Regions from separate parts of the Stenotrophomonas sp. YJH_SMC_25 genome, predicted to be linked through region 1. Evidence: riboswitches for the same ligand, from Rfam matches in the RefSeq annotation. Region 1 holds a riboswitch; the other holds the start of a gene.
What was found. Region 1 has a riboswitch for thiamine pyrophosphate ahead of AC5P7E_RS03770 (TonB-dependent receptor). Riboswitches for the same ligand answer to the same signal wherever they lie in the genome.
Positions count from the first base shown of each region.

Region 2: linked by a shared signal. The riboswitch ahead of thiC (phosphomethylpyrimidine synthase ThiC) and the one ahead of AC5P7E_RS03770 (TonB-dependent receptor) in region 1 are both predicted to bind thiamine pyrophosphate.

Region 1 covers NZ_JCAFSV010000002.1:170,850-174,494, reverse strand. The annotation lists gene AC5P7E_RS03770 (TonB-dependent receptor) at 1-1,787, opposite strand, end outside; TPP riboswitch at 1,859-1,954, opposite strand; gene AC5P7E_RS03765 (phosphotransferase enzyme family protein) at 2,078-3,202, opposite strand; gene AC5P7E_RS03760 (glycine zipper 2TM domain-containing protein) at 3,328-3,645, opposite strand, start outside.
Region 2 covers NZ_JCAFSV010000007.1:117,817-121,461, reverse strand. The annotation lists gene AC5P7E_RS11355 (BCCT family transporter) at 1-1,076, opposite strand, end outside; TPP riboswitch at 1,297-1,397, shown strand; gene thiC (phosphomethylpyrimidine synthase ThiC) at 1,480-3,324, shown strand; gene AC5P7E_RS11345 (ion channel) at 3,464-3,645, shown strand, end outside.

The DNA.
Region 1 (3,645 bases):
TGCAGTGCGTCGGTCAGCTGGCCGTTGGCGGTCAGCTCCAGGCCGGTGTGGGTCTGCGTGCCTTCCTCGACGAAGGTGTAGCCGACGTCGCTGCTGTCTGGCCTGGCGTACTGGTACGGCTGCGAAATGCGGAACACGGCCGCGCCCAGGGTCAGCGCTTCGACCGGCACGTACTTCACGCCCACTTCCAGCTGCCGCGACTGCACGGACGGCAGGAAGGTGTCGGCGTTGCTGGTCCAGAACGGCGCTTCCTGGCCCAGCGAAATGCCGCGCACGTAGCTGGCATAGGCATTGAGCTGGTCGGTGGCCTTCCACACCACCGCGGTCTGCGGCAGGAAGCGCGACAAGCGGCTGTGCCGCTGCGGGGTGCCACGCTTGTCGTAGGCGCGCTCATCGAGGCGCACGAAGCGGCCACCGGCCAGCCACTGCCAGTCATCGCCGAAGCTCATCCGGTCCAGCGCGAAGAACGCGGTCTGGCGGCTGTCCAGGCGACGTGCGGACGGTCCCGGCATCTTCGGCGACGGCGCGAATACCGGCACCGGTGCTTCGTGGATGTTGCTGGTGCCGACGTACTCGTTGACGCTCGGGCGCTTGTCCACGGTGCGGCGGAAGTAGTCGGCACCGACGGTCAGCTCATGGCCGACGCTGCCGGTCTCGAAGCGGCCACGCAGCTCGGCACGGGCCTGCTGGTTGCGGCGGGTGTCGTCCGGGCTGCGGTAGTCGTAGACGTCGTAGTCGCCGTTGGGCGCGAAGTAGTTGCCCGGCACGCTGCCATCGGCGCACTGCACGGCGTAGTAGCAGCCGTAGGCGAAAGCGACGTTGTCATCGATCACCGAACGGCTGTGGCCGACCGAGACGCGCGACTGCCAGGCCTCGTTGAAGTCGTAAGTATGCAGCACGGTGATGTTGGTGCTGGCGATATCCACCGGGCGCTGCCACGGCTGGTAACCCAGCAGGTGTTCGCGGTCGACGCCACGCGGCAGGTCGCGTGCGCCCAGCAGTTGGTAGCCGGACACCGAACGCTGCGAGCTGGTCTGGTAGTTGGCATCCACTTCCAGCTTGCCGCGCTCGCCAATCAGCCAGTCGGCGGCCAGCGAGTAGAAGTTGCGGCGACCGTCGGCGTGCTCGACATAGGAGTTGCTGGAATCCCATGCGGCATTCAGGCGCAGGCCGAAACGCGGGGTGATCCAGTGGCCGACATCGACGGCGACGTAGCGCGAGCCTTCCGAATCGGTACTGAGCGTGGCGGTGCGCACTTCGGCCGGGCGCTTGCCGATGTAGTTGATGATGCCGCCCGGCGCCATCACGCCTGCGGCCAGGCCGGCTTCACCCTTGAGGATCTCCACCGACTGCACGTTCTCCAGCGCCAGGCGCTGTTCGCCGGCGATGGACAGGCCGTTGAAGCGGTAGCCGGTGGCGGCGTCCAGGGCAAAGCCACGGATGGCGACGTTCTGGTAGTAACCCACCGGCGCATACGCATCACCCAGCGAGGCATCGTTGCTGGCCAGCTCGGACAGCGAACGCACCTGGCGACGGTCCAGGTAATCGCGCTCAAGCACGTTCACCGAGGCCGGCGTGTCCTTCCAGCTGCCGCCACCGAAGGCGTTCACGTGTGAGGTATCGGCCTTCGGCTTGCCGGCCTGCACGCGTACCGCCGCCAGTTCGGTGGGCGAGCGCTCGGCGCCGGTGGCAGCCGCATCAGGGGACGCATCGGCCTCGCTGGCGTGCAGTGGCAGCGCAGCGCAGAGGGCGAGGGAGAGCAGGGTGGGGCGCAGGCAGCGGTTCATTCGGTTCGTCTTCGGACAACAAGGGAGACGAAGCGACGGCGCGCAGGTGCACAGGGCCCATGATGGGGGTGTGGCTGCGGCTCAAAGCTCCCTACGCCGGTGCAAACCGGATCAGGTTCCAAGGGACTCTCTCAGCCTGGCAGATCCAGGCACCCCCGCTTCAGGTGACCATTTCACTACAAATGGTACGGATTTGCGAGCCGGCGTCCTTCAGGCTGCGGGGTCCAGGCTGCGGGGTCAGATCCCTTTCCGCAGGAAAGGGATCTGACCCCAATGGTGCGCCAACCGGGTCACGCCGCCGCGTGCAGCGCCTGCAGCAGTGCCTGTCCCGGCGCGCTGTGGAACCACGCCGGATGCCCCAGCATGAAGGGCTGCCACGCGACGTCGGCATTGGCGGTCGAGCCGGTGACGCCTTCGAAGTACTCCACTTCGGACAGTGCGAAGTCGAAATGAACCATCGGCAGCAGGTCGGCCAGCAGGTGCACGCGTGCCGCCGACAGCGGCAGCACCTGGCGGTAGCCGTCGAGCAGGGCCAGCGCGATATCGATGCGCACCGCCTCCATGCCGCGCTCCAGTTCCAGCCACGCCACCGCGTTGCGCTCGATCGCCGTGGCGAGGTCGAACAGCGCACTGGTGGGCGAGGCCAGGCCGAAATCCAGCACGGTACTGATCTGCCCATCGCGCCACAGCAGGTTGGAAACGTGCCAGTCGTTGTGCGCCCACAACCGTGGCTCATCGCGCAGGCGCTCGGCCAGGCCGGCATGCCACGGCAGCACGTCGCGCTGCAGCTGCGCTTCCCATGGAATGCGCGCGAGGTAGCGGGCCAGCCCGGGACGCTCGTGCAGCCCTGCCTTGATGGCCGCGATCGGATCGTCGGCACGGATCAGATCGTCGCGCGCGACCAGCACATGGGTGCTGCGCTGGGGCGCGTGGTAGCTGGCGGCGGCCCGGTGCAGCTGCGCGAGTGTGCGCCCGCCTTCGCGGGCCTGCGCGACATCGGTCAGCAGCGACCACGACACGGCGTCGCGGTACAGGTCCTCGCCGACGCCGATCGCATGCAGCTCGAACGTCCATTCGCCATGTTCGGCCGCCGTGTGGCCATCGGCCGCTGGCAGCACCTGCACCACCGGTACGCCCGCTGCGGCGAGATGGGCGATGAAGTGGTGCTCTTCTTCCAGGCAGGCCGCACTGCGCACGCTGTGGTGATGGCGCTTGACGAACACCGCTCCGTTCGCGCCGTTGACGATGGCGGCAGCCGACAGCGGCCGCGGGCTGTGCCAGTGCGGTTGGCTGCGCTCGTCCAGCTGCGGGTAGTGCTGGCGCAGCCACGCGATGTCCGCCGCGCTGATCGGTGGCCAGTCGGCAGCGACCTCGTCGTTGTTGAGGCCCTGCACGCGGTGGGAGGAAGACGTCATGCCGAAGCCCCAGTGGGGAAAGTCACATCCAAGGCTGCGCATTCAACGCCATGCACGCGGCCAACGCAAACGGGCGGGTCATCGACCCGCCCGTCCGTGCATCGGCATGGGAGATGCCGCGCTGCTTACCAGCCGCGATGGCGACCGCGGTCGTGGTAGTAGCGGTTGTCGTAGTAGCGCTCGCGCTGCCAGCGACGGTCATCACCGCGGTCGTAGTAGCCGCTGCGGTAGTAGCCACGGTCGTAACGGCGATCGTAGCGGTCGTCGTAACGGCGATTGTCGTAGTAACGGCGGTCGCGGCGGTCGGAGGTGGTCAGGTTGCCGATCGCGCCGCCGGCCACGGCACCACCGACGGTGGCCGCAGGATCGCCGTTGGAGAGCAGGTTGCCGGCCACGCCACCGACCACGGCACCGACCAGGGTACGCTTGTCCTTCCTCGACAT
Region 2 (3,645 bases), on a different contig from region 1:
AACGCAGTGCCGCCGAACACCGCGAACCAGAAGAAGCCCAGCAGCGTCGGTGCGAGCACGACGCCGATCACGAACTCGCGCACGCTGCGGCCGCGCGAGATGCGCGCGATGAACGATCCCACGAACGGCGCCCACGAGATCCACCAGGCCCAGTAGAAGATCGTCCAGTCCGCCACCCAGGTGCTGCCGGAGAACGGTGACATGCGCAGGCTCATCGTCACCAGCTGGTTGAGGTAGGAGCCCAGCGTGGTGGTGAACGTATCGAAGATGAAGCCGGTCGGCCCCAGCACCAGCAGGATGGCTGCCAGCAGGGCAGCCAACGCCAGGTTGAAGTTGGACAGCCACTTCACACCTCGCTCCACGCCACTGGCGGTGGAGGCCATGTACAACACGAAGGCGACGGCAATGATGGTCATCTGCACGGCGACGGTAGCCTGCACGCTGAAGACGCGTTCGATACCGGCAGCAATCTGGATGGTGCCGAAGCCGAGCGTGGTGGCGACACCGATCGCGGTGGCAACTACGGCGGCGATGTTGACCACCCGACCGATCCAGCCGCGATGGTGGCGGCCGATGATCGGCTGCAGCATGTCGCTGACCAGGCCGCGTCCATTGCGGTTGAACTGGAACCAGGCCATCGCCAGACCGATCAGTGCGTAGATCGCCCACGGGTGCAGGCCCCAGTGGAAGAACGCATAGCGCATCGATGCGCGCGCCGCATCCAGGCTTTGCGGCGCCAGGCCTTCCGGCGGCTTGCTGAAATGCGAGATGGGCTCGGCCGCACCCCAGAACACCAGGCCGATGCCCATGCCGGCGGCGAACAGCATCGACATCCAGCTGGCACGCGAGAACTCGGGTTCGGCGTCCTCGCCGCCGATGCGCAGATTGCCGAAGCGGCCGAACGCCAGGTACATCAGGAACACCAGCGCCAGGAACACCACCAGCAGGTACAGCCAGCCGACACTGCGGATGACTTCCGCCAGCATCGACTGGACCACGGTGTTGAAGGGGCCGGGGGCGATACCGGCGAGCAGCACCAGCAGCAGAACCAATGCGATGGAAACGCGAAACACCATGAAGGAGCTTCTCCGATCAAGGGGGATTGAGGGGAGCGAGCAGAGCTTGCGGCGAAGGGCCGGCGGCATGCAGCACGGACCGGGCAGGGGCCGCGAAGGCGGCGGGGAACGCATCGATCTCAGCAACGCGATGGCGTGCACGTTACTGAACGCGACGTCATGGTTCCGTTAACGAATGGCGATCTGATCCCGGAGGCGGGCGGTCTATGCTCTAATGCGCACCAAGAAGCGGGGGTACCGGGCCATGTGGCCACGGTTGAGACAGTCCCTTGGAACCTGATCCGGCTCATACCGGCGTAGGGAAGCTTTGCAATGCAGCTGTGCCCGGACTCCGCCCAAGGACCGTCCGTGCGCGGGTGCCGTGCGCCGCCGCTTCGTCCCTGACCTTCCTGGACGATGCCCGATGAACGCACAGCTCTCCGCCCTGCAGCAACAGGCCCAGCAACTCTCCGCATCCGTGACCCGGCCCATTCCCGGCTCGCGCAAGATCCACGTGCCCGGTTCACGCCCGGATCTGCAGGTGCCGATGCGCGAGATCGCGCTGACCCGTACGCCGACGCTGTTCGGCGGCGAAGAGAATGCGCCGGTGACCGTTTACGATACGTCGGGCCCGTACACCGACCCGGAGGTGCGCATCGATCTGTCCGCCGGTTTGCCGGCACTGCGTCGCGGCTGGGTGGAAGAGCGCGGTGATACCGAGCAGCTTGAAGGACTGAGTTCTTCGTTCGGTCGCGATCGCGAGCATGACCCGAAGCTTGACGCGGTGCGTTTCCCCGCGCGCAGCCTGCCACGCCGCGCACGTGCCGGTGCCAACGTCACCCAGATGCATTACGCGCGCCGCGGCATCATCACGCCGGAAATGGAATTCGTCGCCATCCGCGAGAACCAGCGCCTGGACGCGATCCGGGATGCCGGCCTGCTGCAGCAGCACCCGGGCGAGGCCTTCGGCGCGTCGATCCAGAAGGTCATCACCCCTGAGTTCGTGCGCGACGAGATTGCACGTGGCCGCGCGGTGCTGCCCAACAACATCAACCATCCGGAAAGCGAGCCGATGATCATCGGGCGCAACTTCCTCACCAAGATCAACGCCAACATCGGCAACAGCGCCGTATCTTCCGGCATCGCCGAGGAAGTGGAAAAGCTGGTGTGGGCGATCCGCTGGGGCGGCGACACGGTGATGGATCTGTCCACCGGCAAGCACATCCATGAGACCCGTGAATGGATCATCCGCAACTCGCCGGTGGCCATTGGTACCGTGCCGATCTACCAGGCGCTGGAAAAGGTTGATGGTCGTGCCGAGGCGCTTACCTGGGAAATCTTCCGCGACACCCTGATCGAGCAGGCCGAGCAGGGCGTGGACTACTTCACCATCCACGCCGGCGTACTGCTGCGCTACGTGCCGCTCACCGCCAAGCGGGTGACCGGCATCGTCAGCCGCGGCGGCTCGATCATGGCCAAGTGGTGCCTGGCGCACCACAAGGAGAATTTCCTCTACACGCATTTCGAAGAGATCTGCGAAATCATGAAGGCCTACGACGTGACCTTCTCGCTGGGCGATGGCCTGCGCCCGGGTTGCATCGCCGATGCCAACGACGCGGCGCAGTTCGGCGAACTAGAAACGCTGGGTGAACTGACGAAGATCGCCTGGAAACACGATGTGCAGACCATGATCGAAGGCCCCGGCCACGTGCCGATGCAGCTGATCAAGGAAAACATGGACAAGCAGCTGCGCGAATGCGGCGAAGCGCCGTTCTACACGCTGGGCCCGCTGACGACCGACATCGCGCCGGGCTACGACCACATCACCAGTGCGATCGGCGCGGCGATGATCGGCTGGTTTGGCACGGCCATGCTCTGCTACGTGACGCCGAAGGAACACCTGGGCCTGCCCAACCGCCAGGACGTGCGCGACGGCATCATGGCTTACCGCATTGCCGCGCACGCGGCCGACCTGGCCAAGGGGCATCCGGGCGCACAGGTACGCGACAACGCGCTGAGCAAGGCGCGCTTCGAGTTCCGCTGGGAGGACCAGTTCCACCTGGGCCTGGATCCGGAAAAGGCCAAGGAATTCCACGACGAGACGCTGCCGAAGGACGCGCACAAGCTGGCCCACTTCTGCTCGATGTGCGGACCGCACTTCTGTTCGATGAAGATCACCCAGGACGTGCGCGACTACGCCGAGGCCGGCATGAAGGAGAAGTCGCAGGAGTTCCGTGCTGGCGGGGCCGAGGTCTACCGCCAGGGGTGACGGGTAACGGGTAGTGCCGGCCGCCGGCCGGCATTCCGTCGTGCACGGGACCGGGGAGAGTGCTGGCCAATGGCCGGCACTACCGTTCATCACGCCGCGCCCGGCTATCCTCCGCGCATCGCCCAGGGGAAAGGACGCCATGCCCGTTGCCACGACCACCCGCTGGCTGGCCATCGCCCGCCGCCATCCTTCGGCCTGGCTCCTGGCCGCCCAGTTGATCGCGGTGCTGCTGTATCCCGCCCTCGATGACACCGCCGCTGGCCGGGCGGCGCTGGGCATGTTCGGCATGGCGGTACTCGGCCTGGCGCTGTGGGTGGTCCA